Regions from separate parts of the Cupriavidus sp. GW821-FHT02F09 genome, predicted to be linked through region 3. Evidence: predicted binding sites of a transcription regulator. Region 3 holds the regulator's gene; each other region holds the start of a gene.
What was found. The regulator FliA, encoded in region 3, starts transcription of late flagellar genes. The targets are predictions, from matches to a motif close to CTAAAGTTTNNNNNNNNNNNGCCGNTA.

Region 1: AC07XB_RS30395 (YjfB family protein) is a predicted target of FliA. The motif match lies at 3,457-3,483, and genes of this name have one in related genera.
Region 2: AC07XB_RS31855 (FliC/FljB family flagellin) is a predicted target of FliA. The motif match lies at 4,716-4,742, and genes of this name have one in related genera.

What each region holds. Positions count from the first base shown of each region.
Region 1 is NZ_JBWKVH010000039.1:36,999-44,335, reverse strand. Features, by position in the region: gene AC07XB_RS30415 (Bug family tripartite tricarboxylate transporter substrate binding protein) at 1-452, shown strand, start outside; gene AC07XB_RS30410 (SMP-30/gluconolactonase/LRE family protein) at 501-1,421, shown strand; gene AC07XB_RS30405 (hypothetical protein) at 1,443-2,168, opposite strand; gene AC07XB_RS30400 (S1C family serine protease) at 2,224-3,318, opposite strand; gene AC07XB_RS30395 (YjfB family protein) at 3,500-3,790, shown strand; gene AC07XB_RS30390 (sensor histidine kinase) at 3,852-5,768, opposite strand; gene AC07XB_RS30385 (hypothetical protein) at 5,904-6,302, opposite strand; gene AC07XB_RS30380 (TolC family protein) at 6,379-7,337, opposite strand, start outside.
Region 2 is NZ_JBWKVH010000043.1:42,831-50,167, forward strand. Features, by position in the region: gene AC07XB_RS31840 (MDR family MFS transporter) at 1-899, opposite strand, end outside; gene AC07XB_RS31845 (methyl-accepting chemotaxis protein) at 1,262-3,349, opposite strand; gene AC07XB_RS31850 (RNA chaperone Hfq) at 4,306-4,629, shown strand; gene AC07XB_RS31855 (FliC/FljB family flagellin) at 4,844-6,172, shown strand; gene AC07XB_RS31860 (flagellar protein FlaG) at 6,316-6,693, shown strand; gene fliD (flagellar filament capping protein FliD) at 6,736-7,337, shown strand, end outside.
Region 3 is NZ_JBWKVH010000012.1:94,577-101,913, forward strand. Features, by position in the region: gene flgA (flagellar basal body P-ring formation chaperone FlgA) at 1-512, shown strand, start outside; gene flgM (flagellar biosynthesis anti-sigma factor FlgM) at 680-985, shown strand; gene AC07XB_RS16030 (flagella synthesis protein FlgN) at 1,040-1,498, shown strand; gene AC07XB_RS16035 (flagellar protein FlhE) at 1,693-2,124, opposite strand; gene AC07XB_RS16040 (RNA polymerase sigma factor FliA) at 2,121-2,837, opposite strand; gene AC07XB_RS16045 (MinD/ParA family ATP-binding protein) at 2,878-3,696, opposite strand; gene flhF (flagellar biosynthesis GTPase FlhF) at 3,700-6,141, opposite strand; gene flhA (flagellar biosynthesis protein FlhA) at 6,155-7,337, opposite strand, start outside.

The DNA.
Region 1 (7,337 bases), on a different contig from region 3:
ACGCCAGGATATCGATCACGCATATCCCGTACAAGGGCGCGGGCGATGCGCTGATGGGGCTGATCGGCAACAACGTGGATATCCTGATCACCGCCACGCCAACCGCGGTGCCGCAGATCAAGGGCGGCAAGGCCCGCGCGCTGGCGGTCACGGGCGCCGCGCGCGTGCCCGCGCTGCCGGACGTGCCGACCTTTGCCGAAGCTGGCCTCAAGGACTACAAGGTCATCAACTGGTTTGGCCTGGCGGCGCCCAAAGGCACGCCCCCTGCGCTGGTCGCCAAGCTGCAGGCGGAGGTGCACAAGAGCGTGAACAGCCCGGAGGTGAAGGAGCGCCTGGCCAGCATGGGCGCCCAGCCGGGCGGCATTGCGCCTACGGAATTCGCCAGGCGCATCAAGGACGACACCGCGCTGTGGAGCCAGGTGGCAAAATCCGCCGATGTGAAGGCCGAGTAAATGGGCAAGCGCCGCCATTGCGCGGCGCCAGGACAACAAGGAACGAACATGTACTTCAGAACGGTGCCCCGGGAGATATCCCTCCAGGTCTTCACAGCAATGCCCGCGCATTTGCGCAAGACTGGCGTGCGCTCCGAGTGGGCTGATGCCAACAAGGGCGGGGCCTGCATCGACAGCTTCCTGGAGGGGCCGGTATTCGACCCCGCGGGCAACCTGTACGTGACGGACATTCCGTTCGGGCGCATCCTGCGCATCTCGCCGGCCGGGGAATGGTCGCTGGTCGCCGAGTACAAGGGCGAGCCCAATGGCATGAAGTTCCTGAACGCGCGCGAACTGGTGGTGGCGGACTATCGCAACGGCCTGTTGCGCGTCAACGTGGACACGGGCGAGGTGACCACCTTGCTGGGACGGCGCAACGCGGAGCAGTTCAAGGGCGTGAACGACCTCGTGATCTCCCGTAATGGCGACTTGTATTTCACCGACCAGGGCCAGACCGGCCTGCACGATCCCACGGGCCGCGTCTACCGCCTGCGTGCCGGCGGGCAGCTGGACCTGCTGCTGGGCAATGTGCCCAGCCCCAACGGCCTGGCGCTGTCCTGCGACGAGAAGGTGCTGTTCGTTGCGGCCACGCGCGGCAATTGCGTGTGGCGCGTGCCGTTGCAGGCCGACGGCAGCGTGTCGAAGGTAGGGCAGTTCTTTAGCTTCTACGGCACCAGCGGCCCCGACGGCATGGCCATCGACAGCCGTGACCGGCTGTTTGTGGCGCATGCCAGCCTGGGCTGCGTGTGGGTGCTGAGCAAGCGCGGCGAGCCCGAGGCGATCCTCGCCAGCCCGGCGGGCGCAACCACCACCAACCTGGCGTTTCAGCCCGCCGTTGAGCCGGGGCAGCCGCGCAAGGTGTTTGTGACCGAATCGGAAACGGGGACGATCCTGTTCGCGGATCTGGACGAGGCCGGGCTGGGCGCTTGATCCCGTTGCGGCCCGCGCTTGTCACTTCGGTGGCAGCAGGTCTTGCAGGTCCCGCAGGGTTGCCGCGGTAGCGGGGGCCGCAGGTGCGGAGACAGGAGGCGCGGAGACGGGTGGCGCCGGGCGGGCCTGGCTGATCGTATTCGTGCTGCCACCGGCGGCATGCGGCACGGCAGCCGGGTCGAGCCGGCCATTCTGGCCCAGCGCGATCTGCGCGCAGCCGGTGAGGAAGCCATCTTTCTTCAGGCTGTTGGTGATGTCGATCGCCAGGACTGCAGCGCGCTCCTCGATCGGGATGAGGGTGCCGCCGCGGCTGAACGTGTACTTGCCTTTCCACACCGCGCGGTTCTGCCTGACATCCGTCAGCGTCGTGCCATAGTTGATTGACAGGCGGCCGCCGGACGCGTTGACCACGCCCCCGCCGTTGGCGATGGTCAGCACCGTATCGGCGGCGAACGTACGCATCCTGCCGGTCAGCGCGGTCGAGTCCAGCTCCAGCCCCGAGATCTCGTCGTACGCCGATTCCACGCCGCACTGCCGGGTGACCTCGCGGAACTTGGCCGCGAACGCCGCGGAGAAGTCGCTGTTCCAACCCATGCCGGTAGTGCCCAGCACATACATGCGGGTGGGCTTGCCGGTGTAGTCGCTGGCGCGGCTGGTCACGCCGACGGTGGTCGGCGCGCAGCCGCCCAGCAGCATAGACGCCACGGCCAGCGCGGCGGGGGTGCTATTTCGATATCGGTTTCCCATGTCTTGTGCCCTGAGAGAAATGGCGAGGCGAGCGGCTGCGGCCGGCGCGCGCTTGTTACTTCGTGTATGAAAAGTAATAGGGACTGGTGGCGGATCGCATGACATAGCGTCCGTCGGCCTCGGTCAGCCGATAGCACGTTTGCATCGCGCTGAAACTCGGGTTGGCCATCTCCAGGCAGACTTGGTTGGCTTCCGGCTCGATGCGGTAGCGCCCGGACGAATAGCCGCGGCTGACGGAATTGGTCACATCCAGGCTGCCGCTTTCCCTGACCTGCATCCAGAGCGTAATGCCGGAAGGCGCGATGGCATTGATCCTGCCAAGATGCGTGAAATGGCTGGCCAGCTCGACCCCGGTCAGTTGCCTGCCCTGCGGGCCGGCCGCAGGCCGGGCCGGGGCGTAGGCCGTGGCGCCCTGGCCAGGCTGCCCAGGCTGGCCAGGCGGGAGCGCCATGGCAGGCGGGGCGGTGGATGCCGTCTCGCTACGGAATTTCTGCAGCGCCAGCGCGGACCGTGCCGGCACCTCGCTGATCCATTGCGCGGGAATGGCAAAATTGATGTTCTGCGCGTCGGTCCGCATCAGGTAGGTAATGCCGACGAGTTGCCCGTCCGTGTTGAACAGGCCGCCACCGCTGGAGCCTGGGGAGATCGGGGCGGTGGTCTGCAGGCGGACGATGCGGTCGCGCTCGTCCTTGTTCAGCGAGGAGAGCAGGCCATCGCTCAGCGTCAGCTCGTAGCCGCGCGGCGCGCCGATGGCGTAGACCTTCTGCCCCACCTTGAGCGCGGCCAGCGGCGCGATCTTTACCGCCGGGGCGGTGAGGCCCTTGGCGCGCAGGATGCACAGGTCGCGCTCGACATCGGCATGCACCAGGCTGGCGCCGTAGGTGACTTTCTCGCGCCGGATGCTGATGGACTTGCCGCTCTTGAGCACGTGGCAGTTGGTGACCAGCTCCTCCGGCCCGATCACCACCGAGCTGCCCAGGCCGAACCGCGTGCCTTGCGCGTCAAAGACGGATACCACCCAGATGCTGGGCGATTCCCGCTCATAGAGTTCGGCCGAATCCAGCGCCAGGCAATCCGTCGAGATGCCAAAAGCCAAACACGAAATAGCGAAGCTTCCCGCAATGTTCTGCGCCCGACCCATGATGTTCATTCTGGTGACTGGTTTCGCCGGATTCAGCCGCCATCCTGACGGTGCTGGCTGTCTGGTCTTTCCCGGCCAAAGCGGCCGGGCTGCTTATGATAAACGTTCCGGATGCCAAGCGGGCGGCCCGCTATTGCGGCCGCCGCGCTAAAGATTCCCGGTTGATGGCCGACAACATGGATGCTGGGAGGTGCGCCTTCCCGCTGGCTTCAATGCCAATCGTAGCTTCAACCGCAGCTTCGAACGTAGCTTCAATCTCAACCTCAACCTCAATCTCAACCTGGAAAACCGTTCAATGGATATTTCCCTCGTCAGTGCGGCTAGCAACTCGGGCGGCGATCCCGTGCCCACCATGATGCTGCGCAAGTCGCTGGACCTGCAGGCGCAGAGCGTGGCAACCCTGCTGGGCTCGATGCCGCAAGTCAGCGTCCCGGCCAGCAATCCCCCTCACCTTGGCCAGAGCATCGACATCAAGGTCTGATTCCGGCAATCCGATAACGGAGCTACCCGCGCCCGGGTTGACATCAAACGGGTGCGGGGGGCTAAACGGCGGAGCCGGGTGGCTGCGGCGCCAGTGCGAACGTCAGCCGCACGGTCGTCCCTTGCGCCGAAGAGCGCAGGTCCAGCGCCGCCCCGATGGCCTCGGCACGCCGGCGCATATTGCCCAATCCCCGTCCGTGCGCGGCAGCCTCGGGCGTAAAGCCGCGGCCGTTGTCGTGGATCTCGATGACCAGGGCTTGCTGGGCGGCATCATGGTGCGCCGAGACCCGGATAGCGCTGCCGCCGGCATGCTGCATGGCATTGGAAAACACCTCCAGCAACAGGTAGTGCAGCTCACGCACCCGCTGCGGCGTCAGGTCGTGCAGCGCCGGCAGGCGCGCCACCTGCCAGTCCACCCGCAATCCCGCCGCCTCCAGCCGCGGGCCAAGCCGGTAGCGCAGGTTGCCGAGTACGGTGGCCAGGTCGCCGCCGGTGTCCTGCAACGCATCGACGGATAGTTTCAGGGCATCCAGCGCATGCTGCAGCTGTTGCTGCAACGTGTGCGTGGAAGGGCTGCCGGAGCGCAGCATGGAGAGCATGCCCACCAGCTGGCTGCCGAGCCCGTCATGGATATCGCGCATGATCCTGCCGCGCTCCTGCAGGGTGGCCTGCTCGCGCTCCATCTCGCGGGAGTGGCGATACATCGCATGCAGTTCCTGCTCCTTGCGGGAGATCGCGCTGTCCAGCTTCTGGTTCAGCGCAGCCAGCATGCGTGTGGCGCGCGTGTAGCGGTCGACCAGCAGCCATCCCATGGTCAGGCTGAAAATCAGCGACACGTAGCGGGTGACGGAGGAGTCCCAGTAGGCATCCCCGATCCACCAGACATGGATCAAATCCAGCACCGAGATGAGCAGGGTGAGGCCAAGGGCGGCGGCAATCGCCGTGCGCTCACGCTCCGGACGCGTCACGGCGGCGCGGACCAGCACGGCCACGATCGACAGCGCCATCGCAACATTGACGACCACATTGGCCAGCACCATGGCGCGGGTGCTGTGTGCCGTCACCATCAGCGCGATCAGCGGAAGCTTGATGCTCAGGTAGAGCAGCAGCCCGCGGCGCAGCCAGCGCGCCTCCAGGCCGGTCACAACAATGGCGAACCTGGCGGTCGCGTACATGAAGACCGCCCGCCCGGCCAGCACCAGCGCGAGCCATGCATCGGGCGCGCCGGCATCGTCGGAAACGAAGTACTCGGCCAGCCCGAAAGACCAGCCTAGCTCCGCGATGGCATATAACCCGAACAGGGGATCCCGCTGCCGCCACCACACCAGCGCCGCCAGGCACGCCAGCAGCACGCTGGCCGCTGCGATGACTATCGGGCCGATGACCTTGAACCAGAGCGCCCGCTGGTAGTGCGCCTCCACCAGTGCCGGCGCACCAAACTCCACGGGTGACAGGCCGCCGCGCGAGCTGGCGCTGGCAGCGATCGTGACAAGCAGCTCGTTCTCCGGGCGCAGCAGGTCAGCCGGCACCGGGATCAGCAACGGCTGCTGGCCGGCATAGGGTGCCGGGGCCGACAGGCTGCCAGCGTGGGCAAGGCGGCTGCCGTTGAGCCGCACCTCATAGCTATTGGCGGCCCGCTCGATGTACAGCGCGGCCATGCCCTGGCGGCCTGGCAAATCCGGGAAGCGCAGGAGAAATCGCGCGCCGCCGGTCTGGCCGGGACGGGACCGGTCCCAGTAGTAAGGCAGGCTGACGGTGGCCGGCGTGCCGTCGCCGGCGATCAAGGCTGCCTCGCCAAGGATTTGCAGCTGCCCGGCGGCAAGCGGTGATGAACCGGGCAAGGTGAGCAGCAGCCAGAGCACAAGCGCTAGCAGTGGCTTTGCGGTGAGCAGGGATTGGGGCAACAGGATGCGCGCCATCCGCAAGGGGGCGGTAGGCGGCGTGGCGGTGGCGCTGGCCGCCGCGTGGGGTATCACCATGAGCTGGTCTGGGGCTTGGCGCAAGGGTGCGGGATGATGGTTCCGCCGCGCCCATCGTAGCTTTGCGCCGGAGTTCGGTCAATCGCGCCGGCTGAGCGGCCCATCGCCGCGCCTTCAGGCGGGATGGGCCGGGCCTCACCCCACCTCGGCCGGCGCGGTCGCGGCGGCCCGGGAACTGGTGCCGCCCGCGGGCGAAGACACCCGTTTCAGGCGTGGGGCGTGTGCCGCCTCGGCATGGTTGCCCATAACCTCCAGGCGCAGCAGGATGATGGGCACGGACACCAGGGCGCGTTCCAGCGTGACCAGCAACTGCCCGGCCCGCATTTGCGGCATCCGGATCTCGAAGCTCAGCATGCACTTGATTGGCGGCAGGCCGAGCGGCATCTGCCGCTCGTTGGACGGGTACTGGCCGCAGTCGCTGGCGGCGCAGCGCATGGCCACGCGTACGGCGGGTGCATCGTCAAGCCGCGCGATCACGCTCAGGCGATACAGGCGCCACCGCTGGACGGGCGGCGCAAGGTTGACGGCTTTCATGGCAGGTCTCCTTTGTCTTTCGACACGAGGCAATCGAAGCTGGTGCGCCCGGCCGTGGCCGGGGCGCGCCGGGCCGTTAAAGCGCGGGCCGCAAGCCGGTGGAAAGTTGCAGCTCCACCGTGGCGCCCGCCAGGTCCGCCTGGGCCTGGAGGTAGTCGAGGTAGGTCTCGTCCGCGGTGCGTTGCGCATCGAGCAGTTCCAGCAGGGAGGCAGAGCCCTGGCGGTACGACTGGCGCATGCCGTCCAGCACCCTGTCGGCGTCGGCGATCACCGAGTCGCGGTAGCGTTGCAGGTTGTCCTGCGCAGCCTGGAACGCGATGAGCGCGTTGCGCACGTCGACCTCGGTTTTCAGCTCGGCCTCGCGCAGGGCCAGCATGGCCTGCGTGACCTCCGACTCCGCCTGGATCAGCTCGCCGCGCTGCAGCCGCGATAGGGGCAGGGGAATCGATACCGACACGCCCAGCATGCGCGAGCGCGCCGTGGCGTCGCCGTTGGGCTGGCCCTCGTCGTCCGTGGTGCCGCGCACGCCGGGGGTCATGGTCATCGCGAAGCTCACGCTGGGATCCACCCAGCGGTTGGCGCGCGCCAGTCCCGACTTGTCGCGGGCATTCTCCAGCGTGGCGCGGGCGATCCGGACCTCGTCGCGCGCTTCCATCGCCTGGGCGATCAGCGCGCCGCTGTCGGTGCCAGGATCATAGGGCTGGAACTCGCAAGCCAGCGGCGCGTTGCCGAAGGCCTCGGCCACGCGCACGCCAAGCTGGATGGACAGCTTTTGCATGGCGGCCTGCGCGGCGGCGCGCGCCGATTTCACCTCGGCGGTGAAGCGGTCACGCTCGACCCGCGATTGCGACAGCTCCAGGCCACCGATGTCGCCCGCCTTGCGGCGGATCTCGTTGGCGCGTACCACGTTGGACAGAGCGGACAGCGTTGATTCCTGCCGGACCAGGGCCTCGCGGCTGTGGCAGGCTTCGACAAAGGCTGTGGCGGATTCCTGGTACAGCGTGTGCTTGAAGCCCTGCAGGTTCGCCTCGGTCA
Region 2 (7,337 bases), on a different contig from region 3:
AGCGGCACCAGCCGCAGCGCAGCGCTATCGGCCTGCACGCCGCCCACTACCTGGAAGCGCAGCGGCAGCAGCACGGACATGGCGATCAACTGGAAAAAGCACAGGAACAGCGTGACGCAGCAAATCGTGACCGTCGGCACGCGCAGCATGTCCAGCGGGATCATCGGGTCCGCCACCCGGCGCTCTTGCCACACGAACAGCACCATGGCGACCATCCCGGCCACCAGCAGGCCAAGCGTCTGCGGCGTGGCGGCAGACTGCCCCTGCCCGAGCCGGGTCAGGAACACCAGCACGCCGGTCAGGCCGCCACCGAACAGCAGCGCGCCGACGTAGTCGATGCGATGGCGGCGCCTGCCCGCCGGCAGGTGCTTGAGCGCACGGCGGACCACCAGCAGCGCGATCAGCGCCAGCGGCAGATTGATCCAGAAAATCCAGCGCCACGACAGGTAGTGCGCCAGGTAGCCGCCGATCACCGGGCCGGCCATGCTGGCCACGGCCCATACGCCGCTCACATAGCCCTGGTAGCGGCCACGGTCGCGCAGCGGCACCACATCGGCAATGGTGGCCTGCGACACCGAGATCAGGCCACCGCCGCCCAGCCCTTGCAGGACGCGCGCGATGATCAGTTGCGGCATGGTCTGCGCCAGCGCGCACGCGATCGAAGCCAGGAAGAACAACACGATGGCAAACGACAGGACCGAGCGCCGCCCGAGCAGATCCGAGAGCTTGCCGTAGATCGGCGTCACCACCGTGGAGGCCACCAGGTAGGCCGAGACCACCCAGGCCATCTCCTCGAAGCCGTTAAGCTGCAGCGCGATCTCCGGCAACACCACGGCCACGATCGATTGCTCCAGCGCCCCCAGCAGGATGGCCAGCATCAGCCCGAAAATGATCTGCATCACCGGCACCGGCGGAACCGGCGGGGGGACGAATGCCGTGTTGCGAGGGTTACCGCCGTCGTCCGCGGCCTCGGAGGAGGCGGAAGTGGCTGAGGCGATCGCGGTCGCGGGTGACCGGGCGGAAGAAGGCGGAGCTGAAGCCGCCAGGAAGGACGGCATGGAGACGGCGGTCATGGGCGCAGGGGAGAGAACGCTTGCGGCGAGGGACATTGAGTGCGGCGCCACCGCGAACGGGCGGCATCGCTCCTGTCTGTTTTTGTATACAAGGGCGCTATTGTAGGCCTAAGCCTTGCGCCTTGCAGCCGCCCCACCGCCTTGCCGGGCTCCTGACCTGAACGGCATTCAAGGCGACGTTGCCTGTCTCAGAACGATTCCCAGTCCCCTGCAGCCACAGCCGGGCTGCCGGCAGCCGGGGTGCGCGCGGCGCGGCGCGGCGCCGGTGTGGCCACGGCAGCAGCCTTGGCCTGACGGGCGGCGGGCAGCGCCTTGGAAGACAGCACTGGTTCGCGGCCCTGGCGCACCACCGGCGCGCGGGCCTTGCTAGGCAACACGGGCTCGCGGGGGGTGCGGACCGCGCCGGCACGTGGCGCTACGGCGGCTGGCCGGGCCGCCGGCTTGGCGGCGGTTGCTGGTGCTACTCGTGCTGCCGGTGCTGCCGGTGCTGCCGGCGCTGCTTGAACCACCTGCACTGCCTGGGCAGCACGAGCGGCCGGAGCCACGGGCTTGGCCGGGGTCGGGCGAGCCGCCCCCGGGCGGGCCGGCGGGTGGCTCTTGCCACCTGCGGCCGTGTGCGCCGCGTGGCGCCGCCCCGCGGCTGCCGGCGCCACGCGCGCTGCGGCTACCGCCCGCGCAGGCGCAGCCGGTGCCGGCGCCCGTGCAACATGCGTTTGCGCCGGTGTCACCTGGAACCTGGATACATCATCGACCAGCCCGGCTGCCTGCTGCTGCAGGCTCTCGGCGGCGGCGGCGGCTTGCTCCACCAGCGCGGCGTTCTGCTGCGTCACGCTTTCCATCTGATTGATGGCACGGTTGACCTGCTCGATGCCGGAGGACTGCTCCTCGCTGGCCGCGGCGATCTCGCCCATGATGTCGGTCACGCGCTTCACCGCCCCGACGATATCGTCCATGGTGCGGCCGGCGTCCTCGACCTGCTTGGCGCCATGGGCCACCTGCCCCACCGAGCCATTGATCAGCTGGCCGATCTCCTTGGCCGCCGACGACGACCGCTGGGCCAGGCTGCGCACCTCTGCGGCCACCACGCCAAAGCCACGTCCTTGCTCACCGGCGCGGGCGGCTTCCACCGCCGCGTTGAGCGCCAGGATATTGGTCTGGAAGGCAATCCCTTCGATCACGCCGACGATTTCGGCGACCTTGGCCGACGATTGCGAAATATGCTGCATGGTCTCGACCACGCCGCGCACTGCGTGCCCGCCCGCCGTCGCCACGCCGGAAGCGCTGACCGCCAGTTCGTTGGCATGGCGTGCATTGGCCGCGTTCTGCTTGACCGTCGAGGTGAGCTGCTCCATGGATGCCGCGGTCTGCTCCAGGGATGCCGCCTGCTCTTCCGTGCGCTGGGACAGGTCGGTATTGCCCTTGGCGATTTCCCGGGTCGCGCCATCGATCGAGCGCGTCGCGCCCTGGATGCCGTGCACCAGTGTCGCCAACTGCCCGAAAGCGCGCTCCAGCGCCCCCAGCATGCGGCCCATCTCGTCATCGCTGCTGGCTTGGATGACATAAGTCAGGTTGCCATGTGCGAGCGCTTGTGCCGCATCCAGCGCTTGCCGCGCCGGGCGCGTGATCGAGCGCGTGATGCCGATGCCGAGGACGGCGGCCAGCGCGACCGCGGCGGCAGCCAGGCCCAGCAGCAGGTTGCGCGCCATCTCATAGCTGGCATTGGCCTCCTGCACGGCAGCGGCGGCCACCTTGCGCCCCCCGTCGGACAATTCGCTCAGCTTGTCGAAGTAAGGTGCCTGCGCCGCCGGCAGGGTCGCGACCAGCGCGCTGCGAGCACTGTCGAACTCGCCACCCTGCAACTGGCGCAACACCGTGTCGAGCTGGGTGTCGTAAGCATTGCGTGCCTCGATCAGGGCACGATAGGTTTCCTGGATCTCAGGCCTGGCGGACCTGGAAAGCCACTTCCCAAGTTCATCCAGCGTGCCACGCATGTCCTGGCGCAGCGCGCCGATGCGCTCGGCGTTGCGCCGCACGGCAACCGGATCCTCATTCAGGGTGGCATCGCGCACCAGGATGCCGGTGCGCAGCGCATCTTGCTTGACACGCTCGATCTCCAGCACCTTGAACAGGCGCCCTTCCACTGTCAGGCGCATCGATTCGTTCATGGTGCGCAGGGACATCATGCCCAGCACGGCCACGGCAACCAGCAGCAGCGCCACGAGCGAAAACGCTACCGTCAGGCGCACCCCAATGCCAAAGTTTCGCAACCAACGCATCTTCCCGGCTCCTTTAACTCTTATCGCGCGCGCTTCATCCTCGCCCCGGACAGATTTCCGGAGCGACACCGCATCGCGGGCTTAACGGCAGGGACGGGAGCAAGCTTGAGGGCTAAACAGCGACTTCCACAAAGAAGCGGAAAAATGCGGAATTGAAAGGGAATATAAGGGGGAAAAGCCCGGCAATTCGAACGATTGGCCGGCTGCAACCTGTCGTCTAATGTCACCCACGCACTTCGAAGTGCCGCCACCGGCGCTTGTCGCCGAGGGCGCACAACAAGCAAAGTGGGCGCACAAAAAAAGAAGCCCACGCGCGGGGTGCTCGTAGGCTTTCCAGGACTGCTTTAGAGCCGAAAGGCCCTGAAGCGAATATAAACCTGCTTACATGAGGTGTAAATCCAATTTCTATCAGGGATAACTCTGATAGCAAAAGTGCCGAAAATGTCACTCAAGTGGCGAATACGCGGCATGGGTTACATCGCAGCAGCAGGCCAGGGCCACTTTGTTGCCCGCAAACCCGTGCCTGATAGGGAATGCGGGCGCAGGTGGCGTTGGGACTTGCCACGCAAGCGCCTATCAATTCATAGATTTGCAGCGTGATGCAATAGTTTTATTAGAGGAAAACCTCTACACGAGACGCGCCCCCCAACCGTCAAGATTTGTAAGAAATTTTGTTACCCTCGCCCCTGAAGTATTCCCCTTCTCTTCTGGCGGCGTCGCCCGCCACAGCTTGCGGAGCAGCATCGGATCCACCGCCTGGACACAAACCAGGTCCGGTCCCGGCCCATGCCGCCTCGCCGTCCCGCGCCAGCACCGAGAGCGGATGTTTCATCCCCCGCCCAGCCCAGGCCGCGCCACAGCCGGCGCCCAGCCGTGCTGTCACACCGCATTGCCCAGGCCCAGTTATTGGACCGTTGCCAGCCGCCAGAACCCGAGCGGGCTCTTCCGGAGAAGTTGTGAACAAGAAGGTAACCAGGATCGATCGCCCGAGCCGGAAACTGCAGCACCTGCAGCTCTCCACCCACAGCGCAAGTCGCAATCCTGTCGTCGTGCATTTATCGAACGGCATTCGACTGCACGGCGTGATCATGGCGGCGGACAACTATATGGTGCTGCTGGCAGAGTCTGCGCAGGACCCGCTTCCGCAGATCGTCTACAAGCATTCCATCGCCGTGATCACGCCGGCTCACGCCCCCGAGGCCATGGCCTGCGTGCCCGGGGCGGAGACCTCGCCGGATTTTGTCAGCTTATATACACCGCGTACCCGCAAGCGCCGCTAGGCGTTGCCGGCGTCACGCCGCAGGCCCGGCGGGGCTCGTTTCGCGCCGAATCCGCCACTCAGTTTCAATCCATCGCAAAGATCACTCTAAATCTTTTCCGGCACCAACCGATAACCCAAACAACGGTGGCACTTCTCGCCCAGCATTGCCTGGCAGCCAACGTTGCGGCAGCAGCCGGATTGCACAATCTACTGTAAAGAATAGGAGTCGTACCATGTCGATGACCATCAATACCAACACGTTGTCTCTGATGACGCAGAACAACCTGAACGCATCGCAATCGTCGCTGAACAGCGCGATCCAGCGTCTGTCGTCGGGCCTGCGTATCAACAGCGCCAAGGACGACGCCGCCGGCCAGGCGATCGCCAACCGCTTCACCGCCAACATCAACGGCCTGACGCAAGCACAGCGCAACTCCAACGACGGCATCTCGCTGGCGCAAACCACTGAAGGCGCGCTGAACGAAGTCAACAACAACCTGCAAGCTATCCGTACCCTGTCCGTCCAAGCCGCAACGGGCAGCAACTCGGCAAGCGACCTGCAATCGATCCAGGACGAAATCACGCAACGTCTGGCTGAAATCGACCGCACTTCGCAACAAACCGACTTCAACGGCGTCAAGGTCCTGTCGTCCACCGCCACCCCGCTGAGCGTGCAAGTCGGCGCCCAAGACGGCCAGACCATCTCGATCGGCCTGCAAGAAATCAGCTCGAAGACCCTGGGCATGACCGGCTTCACGGTGGCCAAGAACGCACTGAGCACCAGCGGCGCCATCACCACGGTTGCAGCCGCCACCGGCTCCGCACCGGTTTCGGTCAACCTGACCTCGGCTGCCAACGCCCTGTCCGCCGTCGTCGGCTCGACCGTCAGCACCAGCTCCCTGACCCTGAACAACGTGCTGGACACCGCCGGCAACGCCACCAGCAACTACGTGGTCAAGTACGGCAACGACAACTACGCTGCCTCGGTCGACGCCGCCACCGGCAACGTCACCCTGAACAAGGTGCAAGTGAAGATCGGCGATGCCGCCAACGGCAACACCGGCAACACCGTGGCTGGCCAGCTGGTCAAGGTCGGCGCCAACACCAGCGGCGCTGCAGTCGCTTTCATCACCCAAGGCGGCAACAACTACGCGCTGTCCGCCGGTACGCAGGCTGGCGCCCAGGCCAACGGCGGCTCGACCACCACGTCGGTCACGGATGCCACCCAAATCGAGCTGAGCACCGCCGGCACCACCACCGCAACGGCCCAGTTCACCGGCTCGGGCAGCACCAACCCGCTGGCCCTGATCGACAAGGCGCTGGCCACGGTCGACAAGCTGCGCAGCTCGCTGGGCGCAGTGCAGAACCGCTTCAACTCGGCCATCACCAACCTGGGCTCGGCTGTGACCAACCTGTCGGCTTCGCGCTCGCGCATCCAGGACGCTGACTACGCGACCGAAGTGTCGAACATGTCGCGCGCCCAGATCCTGCAACAAGCAGGTACGTCTGTGCTGGCCCAGGCCAACCAGTCGAACCAAGGCGTGCTGTCGCTGCTGCGTTAATTCTCGCAACAGACGGCGGTCTCCTAGCAGGACGGGCTCTACCCGGGCCCGTCCTGCCGGGAATGTTTTCAGAGCGGTCTCCGCTCTGAAAGCGTTTCCACCGAAGCCTTTTGTGCACCGATCCAACGTTGCGAGAACAGATCATGATCAGTTCGACCGAACCGCTACTGCCAATGCCGGCCACGCTCACCGCTGGGCCGGCATCGTCCGTTGGTGCCGCCGGAGCGGCGAGAAGCCAGGCGGATCCGGGTTCGGGGCCAGCGGAATCGAAGCCGACCGACAGCGCCCATGCGGCCGGCAGCACCGGGCTGGACAGTGCGCTGAAGAGCCTCAACGAGGCACTGGAGGCCACCCCGCTCGAGGTCCGCGTCAGCATCGACAAAGCCACGCACCGAATGGTCACGAGTGTCGTGGACAAGGTCTCCGGCGAGACGATTCGCCAGTTCCCCACAAAAGAAGTCCTGCGCATTGTCCGCGCCATTGATAAGCTGCAGGGCCTGCTGATTCACCAAACCGCCTGATCGGGCGCCTCTCCCCGCACACATAAACCACAGGTACGCATCATGAGTTCAACGAGTGCAACGAGTTCGACAAGCGGTTCAGCGATTTCGTCGCTTGGTGTTGGTTCCGGCCTGGATCTGAGCACTTTGCTGACCAATCTGAAATCGGCGGAACAGCTCAAGCTCACCCCGATCACCGATCAGCAGAGCGCGGTCAACACCCAGCTTTCAGCTTATGGCGTGCTGCAGGGGGCGCTGGCCTCGTTCCAGTCCGCCGCCACCGCCCTGGGCACGGCCAGCCTGTACAACAGCACCACCACCTCGTCGAGCAACACCAGCGTGCTGAGCACCTCGGCCGACAATACCGCGGTGGCGGGCAGCTATGCCGTCAACGTCTCGCAGCTGGCACAGTCGCAGACGCTGGTCTCGAACGGCATCACCGACAGCACCGGCCAGCAGCTGGGCAGCGCCACCATCCAGATCCAGTTCGGCACCACCACCACCAGCGGCGGCACGACCACCTTCACACCCGGCAGCGCCGCGGCAGCGTCGATCAACATCAACGGCACCAACAATACGCTGAGCGGCATCCGCGACGCCATCAATGCCGCCAATGCCGGCGTTACCGCCAGTATCGTCAACGACGGCAGCAGCACGCCCTATCA
Region 3 (7,337 bases):
GCGCGCCGGATTGCCCGCTGCCCGAGCCGTTCCTGCCGCCGGGCGCGTCCCCCTGGGGCCGGGTCTCGGTCGGCGTGCGCTGCGCCGGCGAACGTCCCTGGACCCGCTACGTGCAAGCGCGCGTGTCGGTGGTGGCCGACTACTATGTGGCCGGGCGCAACCTGATGCCCGGCGAGGCCATCGATGCAGCCGATATGGAAGTCCGCCAAGGCGACCTGGCGTCGCTGCCGCGCGCGGTGGTGACGGATCCCGCACAGGTGACCGGCGCGGTGGCGGCCAACCGCATCGCCGCGGGTTCGCCGATGCGGATGGATCTACTGAAGAAGGCCATTGCCGTACGCCAGGGCCAGAACGTGACGGTGCTGGTGGAAGGCGAGTCGTTCCAGCTCAGCAGCGAGGGCAAGGTCATGGCCGAGGCCGCGGTGGGCAACAACGTCCAGGTGCGGCTCAAGAGCGGTCAGGTGGTCAATGCGCTGGTGCGCAACGGCGACACGGTGGTGCTACAGCAATAGGGAATCGGGACGGCGACACCTGGAGTTGCGCATGCGTCTCATGGGCCGGCTCATGAGACAATAACGCGCGCTCCGCGGCCGGAAAGACGGCGCCGCGGCGTCGCAATTCGACCTAAAGTTTCGCCCTAAGCATCCGATAAGCCAAAGGTACCCAGCAAGGAATCATCGTGAAGATCAATCAGACCACCTCGTCGAGGCCGAGCGACGCCATCGACGGCGCCGTGCGCAGCGTGGCCGGCGCCCCCGGATCGACGGCTGCCCCGGAGACGTCCAGCGTGCGCGTCAGCAGCCCCCTGTCGGCCCAGGTGCGCGAGATCGGCGCGCGCATGGTGGAAGACCATGACGACGATATCGACACCGCCAAGGTCGAAGAGATCCGCCAGGCGATCTCCGAAGGCCGCATCAAGATCGACCCAAGCAAGATCGCCGACGGGCTGCTCGCGTCCCTGCGCGAACTCAGCGGCGGCGCCTGACACCGCGGCTTGCTACGGGCCGCATCGCCAACCCCACCCTAAGATAGGCAAGCCATGAGCCAGTCCCTGATCCAGAACCTGCACCGCGAAACCGAGCTCGCGCAGGAGTTCGCCACCGTACTAGGCGAAGAAAGAAGCCTGATCAAGGCCGGCGATTACCAGGCCCTTGCCGGGCTGCTGGAACGCAAGGTCGAACTGGCCGGATTGCTGGGCGCCCTGACGCGCACGCGCGAGGCGCAGATGGGTGCCATGGGAATTCGCACCGGCGCGGGCGGCCAGCTGTTCGGGCGCCAGATCGATTCGTCGGTGGAGGCCGCATGGCGGAGGCTGGTGTTTGCGGCACGCACGGCAAGCCACGCCAATGCGCTGAATGCCGCGGTTGTGGATGCGCATCTCGAGTTCACCGAGGAAGCGATCCTGGCGTTGCGGCAACGGGGTGACAACACGACGCTCTATGGGCGCGACGGGCGCACGCAGAACGGGCCGCAAGGGGTCAGTCTGGCGACTGGTTGAATTGGGTGGTTTGTGGCATCTCGTTCTTGCGAGTGCCCGCCCTCTCCCCCGGCCCCTCTCCCACAAGTGGGAGAGGGGAGCAAGCCAGCGGGAACAGAAGACGATTCGATGTAGCCGTGATTGCCGCCCCGCAGCGGTAGTGGGACTGCAGTTGCGGTTAAGCAGTTGCGGTTAGGTTAGGCTACCCTGCCCCCTCACCGAAACCCAACCGTCACCTCGTTAGCCTGCCCGATCAAAACCGGCGTCAACGCGCCCTTCCCCGGCACCTGAAAGGCAAACACAAAGCCCTTGGCAGCGTCATCCCCGCTAAACGCCTCGGTCAGCCCCTCAGCCCCCGAAAGCAATACACACCGTTGCGCATTGCATAGGTAAGCCTGCAGTGCATTCGGCGGCGTACGCGAGAAGCTATAGCGCCACCGCACCGTCGTGATTGCGCCCTGCGCCTGCGGCAAATAGCCGGTCGGTGAAATCGGGACGGAAACGGTGCGCAAGCCTTTGCTGTACAGCGCAGGCCCGTTCACCGAAGCCGACCAGCTATGCAGCGCCTGCCCGCCAGGCGCGGCCAGTGCCGGGCAGCACGCCACGGCTAGCGCCAACGCAGCGAAGTGCTTGGGCCCGTTGCTCACAGCAGCCCGCGCAACTGCGAACGCAGCCGTGTAATCGCCTGGCTGCGGATCTGGCACACGCGCGACTCGGTGACTTCCAGCACCGCGCCGATTTCCCGCAGGTTCAGCTCCTGGTCATAGCACAGCGACAGCACCAGCTTCTCCCGCTCGGGCAGGCGCTCGATGGCGCGGATCAGCGCTTCGCGCATGCCACTCTCCATCAGCACCGTGAGGGGGTTGCCGTCATCGCTCACGCTCAGGTGCCGGTCCAGGAAGTCCTCTTCGCCGGAGCGCTCGAAGTCTTCATAGTGCAGCAACTGGCAGCCATAGACCTCGTTGAGCAGCGTCTGGTATTCGTCGAGCGGCAGCTCCAGTTCCTGCGCCACTTCGGAATCGAGCGGCGCACGGCCCAGCGTTTGCTCCAGGCCACGCACGGTGCGCTCGATCCGCCGCGTGAACTGGCGCAGGCTGCGCGACTGCCAGTCGTTGGCGCGCACCTCGTCGAGCATGGCGCCGCGAATGCGCTGGCTGGCGTAGGTCTCGAAACGCGCACCGTGGGTGTCTTCATAGCGCTTGGCGGCGTCGAGCAGGCCGATCATGCCGGCCTGGATCAAGTCATCGAGCTGCACGCTGGCAGGCAGCTTGGCCGCCAGTTGCAAGGCGATGCGACGCACCAGCGACGCATGCGCCGTCACGGTATCAGTCTGTTCGAGCTTTCCCTGAATCGTATACATGGTGGAATTCTCGTGAGTCCTAGCTTGCAGGTCCCGGCCCTTAAGCCAGGGCCGTGGCCGTCGGCGCCATCGGTGCCGACAGGGTTGAACGGGGATCGGCGGACATTGGCCAGCTGGCAATGCCCGTGGCAATTCGGCGTAATGCGGCGGTGGCGGGCGCGGCCGGGAAGGCCTCGACCACGCAACGGCCCAATGCGGTACTGCGCTCAACCAGCGGATCGTGCGGCAGGCTGCCCGCGGGGCTGGCCTCGACGCCAAGGTACTGGCTGGCGGTACGGGCCAGGTTGCCCAGCACCGCACTGGCGGCGGCGTCCCCGGCGGCGGCATTGATCACCAGGTGGAAACGCCGGCAGGCGTACAGGTGATTGAGCTGCTTGATGCAGGCGTATGCGGCTTTGATCGAGGCCGGCTCCGCGCGCAGCACCACGATGAGGTTGTGCGCCGCGCCTGCCATTTGCGACAAGCCGCCATCCGCATCGCTGCGGGCGTCGCTGAGCACGGTGCGAAACGACTTGAGCAGCTGCAGGTCGCCATTGGCCTGGGGGCTGCCCGGCAGCACGGCGATGGTGCCGGCGGGACGCTTGCCGAGCGCAGCGTCGAGCGTCACCGCGCCACCCAGCACCGCGGCCAGGGTGCCTTCCGGCATGGCGCCGGCAAGCCGGGTGGCGCGGGCGCCGAAGCGGTCCTCATCGACGAGCAGTACACGTTCGCCTTGCAGGGCAAGAGCGTTGGCCAACCCCAGTGCCACCGTGGTGGCGCCGGCACCGGCATCGCTTGCGACCACGGCAATGCGGCGCGTGGCGCGTGGCGCCAGCATGCGCCGCAGGCTTTCCGCCTGGTCGGATGCGAGTGAATTCACGGCTTATTCTCCATGCGCCAGTGTCTCGAACACGCGGCTTCCGCTCATGCGCGCCTCGAGCTGGCCCCCGGCGCCGCCCAGTTGGAACGTCTCCGGCGGCGCTTCCTGAACGGCGGACTGCGTGGCGCGGCCGCTGCGGGCGGGATAGTTTTCCAGCACGTCGAGCAAGGCCAGCAAACGGCCGATGCCTTCGACCAGTACCGCTGCGCCGCAAGCCTGGCGAGCCGGCGCGCGGCCGGTCAGCCGCGCCAGGAATGCAGTGACCGAATCATCGCAGGCCTGCTCGAGGCGCAGCGCGGCAACGCCCATCTGCAGCGCGAGCAAGCGGGCGCAGGCCTGCGCTTCGGCCTGTGCGGGTTCATTGCCGCCGTCGCCTTGGCCCAGGTGGTCCAGCGCATGGCGCAGCGTGCGCAGTTGCGCTTCGCCGGCTTCGGCCCAGCGGGCCCAGCGGGCCAGTTGTGCGCCCTCGGCCGACAGCGCCGGGTCGCACAGCAGGTAATGCACGGCGAGCGTCTGGCCGTTCTCGCGGTCGACCACGCGCGACACCAGCAAGCCTGCCTCGGTACCGCCTTCGGCGGCAGAGCGGGCGCCGCGTGCCTGGCCTTCGAGCACGCGCACCGGGCTTTGCGCGATCCACTGCACAGCATCGCGGCCGCGATAATCCATGTCTTGCACGGCGTGGAAGGTCAGCGTCTCGGCCAACGCATCGAGCTTGACGGCACCGCCGCCGCTGGCCACGCGAGTGGTCTTGCGTGCGGTGGCCAGCCAGCGCTCGCCAGCTTGCTGCCAGCGTGCCAGCACGGGGGCGGCAGGCATGGCGTCGAGTACGTTGACCACGGTACGGGCGGCGGCGATGGCGGCGCACAGCGTGGCGGCATCGGCTTCCCATCCGCCCTGGCCGCCTTGCAGCGCCGGGCCGGTGCGGCCGGCGGGCGCGGCGGCGGCCGCCAGCGGCAGGCCGTCGCGGTCCGCCAGGAACAGCGTGTGTTGCCATGGGCGCGGCGCGCGCCGTCCCGCCACCGGCGCGGCCACCGTGGCACTCAGCGACAGCACGAAGCGGTCGCAATGGCGGGCGAGGTCGCGGCAGGCGGCCTCACGCACTTGCTGCGCCATCAGGCGCGGCGAGGGTGCGCTCTCATTGCGTTGCTGCCACAGCGAGCGGACCAGCTCAAAGCTATAGCTGCCAGCGTTCAGTTGCTCCACGCAATCGCCCACCGCGTTGGCGCTGTCGGTCAGCGAGCGCAGCATGCCGTCGGCGCCGCCGGGGCTGGCTGCGCGCGCGGCTTCGCTGTCGTCCTGCGCGGGCATGGCGCGGCGCGCGGCTTCCGCGTCGGCAAACACCGAGCCGCGGCGCGGCGTCTGGAAGGCACGCTCGACAAGGGCCGCGCCGTTGGCGAGTTCAAGGTGCTCGGGCACGCGCTGGCCGGTGGAGGCGTAGTACACCGGCAAGCGGTGGCGGATCACCACGTCGAGCACGGAGCCCAGGTGCGTGGCCTCATCCAGCTTGCTGACGATGCAGCCGTCGATGCCGCCGTCGGGCGTGGCATCGTGACGGTAAGCGTGGACGACTTCGTTGAGCGTGTCGCCGTGGCTGGCGCCGTTGAGCAGCAGGATGCGCTGCACCGGCGCCTGCACGCCGGCCAGCATGGCGATCTGCTCGGACAGGTTGCGGTCTCGCTGGCTCATGCCCACGGTGTCGATGATCACCAGGTGCTTCTCGGTCAGTGCCGCCAGCGCAAAGCGCAGGTCGGCCGCGTCCTTGACCGCGTGCACGGGCACACCAAGGATGTCGCCGTAGATGCGCAATTGCTCGTGCGCGCCAATCCGGAACGTGTCGGTGGTCAGGAGCGCCAGGCGTTCCGGGCCGTGCTTGAGCACGAAGCGCGCGGCCAGCTTGGCGGTGGTGGTGGTCTTGCCCACGCCGGTGGGGCCCACCAGCGCCAGCACGCCGCCCTGGGCAAAGAGCGCATCTTCGTCGTTCAGCACCGGCACCTTGCGCGCGAGCTCCTGGCGGATCCAGGTCATGGCGGCAGGCCGGTCATGGCCCAGCGGCAAGTGACCCAGCAGCGAACGGGCAAGCTGCCCGGAGAAGCCAGCGGTCACTAACCAGGTAAACAGCGAATCGCGCAACGGGTCGCCGCCGATCGACGGCAGACTGTGCGTGCCCACGCCGGAGAACTGGCGCTCCATCATGGCGCGCATGGTCTGCAGCTCGCCGCGCAGGTCGCCAAGGGCACCGTCGACGGCGACCGCGGCAGCCGGCGGCGGCGTGAATACCGGCGCGTTGCTGGAGATGGCGCCGAGATCGGTGTCGCGCATCGCGACGATCTCCACACCCCCTTCGACGGTGCGGTTGGACAGCACCACGGCATCCGGCCCCATCGCCTCGCGCACCTGGCGCAAGGCCTCGCGGCCATTGGCCGCCACGAATTTAGCTACGCTCATTTTGCGAAACCCCTCACGCTGTGCCACCGATCATGGCGGTGATCCTGATATTTCGGTTGTCCGGCACCTCGGCATGCGAGAGCACCTTGAGTTGCGGCATGGTCCGGCGCAGGAAGCGCGCCAGCAACGGGCGCAGCGGATGCGGCACCAGAAGCACCGGATCCAGTCCCAGCTGTTCTTGCCTGGTCACCGCGCCGTGCGTCTGCTGCAACAGCGCATCTGCCAGGCCCGGCTCGATGCCGCCGCCGTTAGTGAGCGCTTGCGAAAGCACGCGTTCCAAGCCAGCGTCAAGGCCGATGACCTGGAGGTCGGCGCCGTTGGGGAACCACTGCTGGGTGATGGCGCGGCCCAGCGCCATGCGCACCAGCGAGGTGAGTTCGTTGGGATCGCTGACCTTCGGCGCGTGCTCGGCCACCACGTCCAGCACGGTGCGCATGTCGCGGATCGGCACGCTTTCGTCCAGCAGGTTCTGCAGGATCTTTTGCAGCGCGGTGAGCGTGATGACCTTGGGAACCAGGTCTTCGGTGAGCTTGGGAGATTCCTTGGCGATGCGGTCGAGCAGCGCCTGCACTTCCTGGCGGCCAAGCAGCTCGGCCGCGTGCATGTGGATCAGGTGGTTGAGGTGAGTCGCCACTACCGTGCTTGCGTCCACCACGGTGTAGCCGTAGGTCTGCGCCTGCTCCTTGAGGCCGCTCTCGATCCACACCGCGGGCAGGCCGAAGGCCGGGTCCTGGCTGGGCGTGCCCGGCAGCGCGCCGGACACCTGGCCGGGGTTGATCGCCATCCACTGCCCGGGCGCGGCTTCGCCGCGGCCGATCTCCACGCCCTTGAGGGTGATGCGGTAGGCGTTGGGCTTGAGTTCCAGGTTGTCGCGGATATGCACCACCGGCACCAGGAAGCCGATCTCCTGCGCCACCTTCTTGCGGATGCTCTTGATGCGCCCGAGGAGCTCGCCGTTCTGCGCGCGGTCCACCAGCGGGATCAGGCGATAGCCCACTTCCATGCCGAGCGGATCAACCAGGGTGACATCGTCCCAGCTGGCTTCGGTCGATTCCGGCGCCACCGCGGGGGCGCGTTCCTCGCGCTTCTTTTCCTGCGCCTGCGCCATGTCGCGGCGTGCCACATAGCGGCCGAACCACACCAGCGCCCCGGCAAAGGCCAGGAAGGCGAAGTGCGGCATGCCCGGGATGATGCCC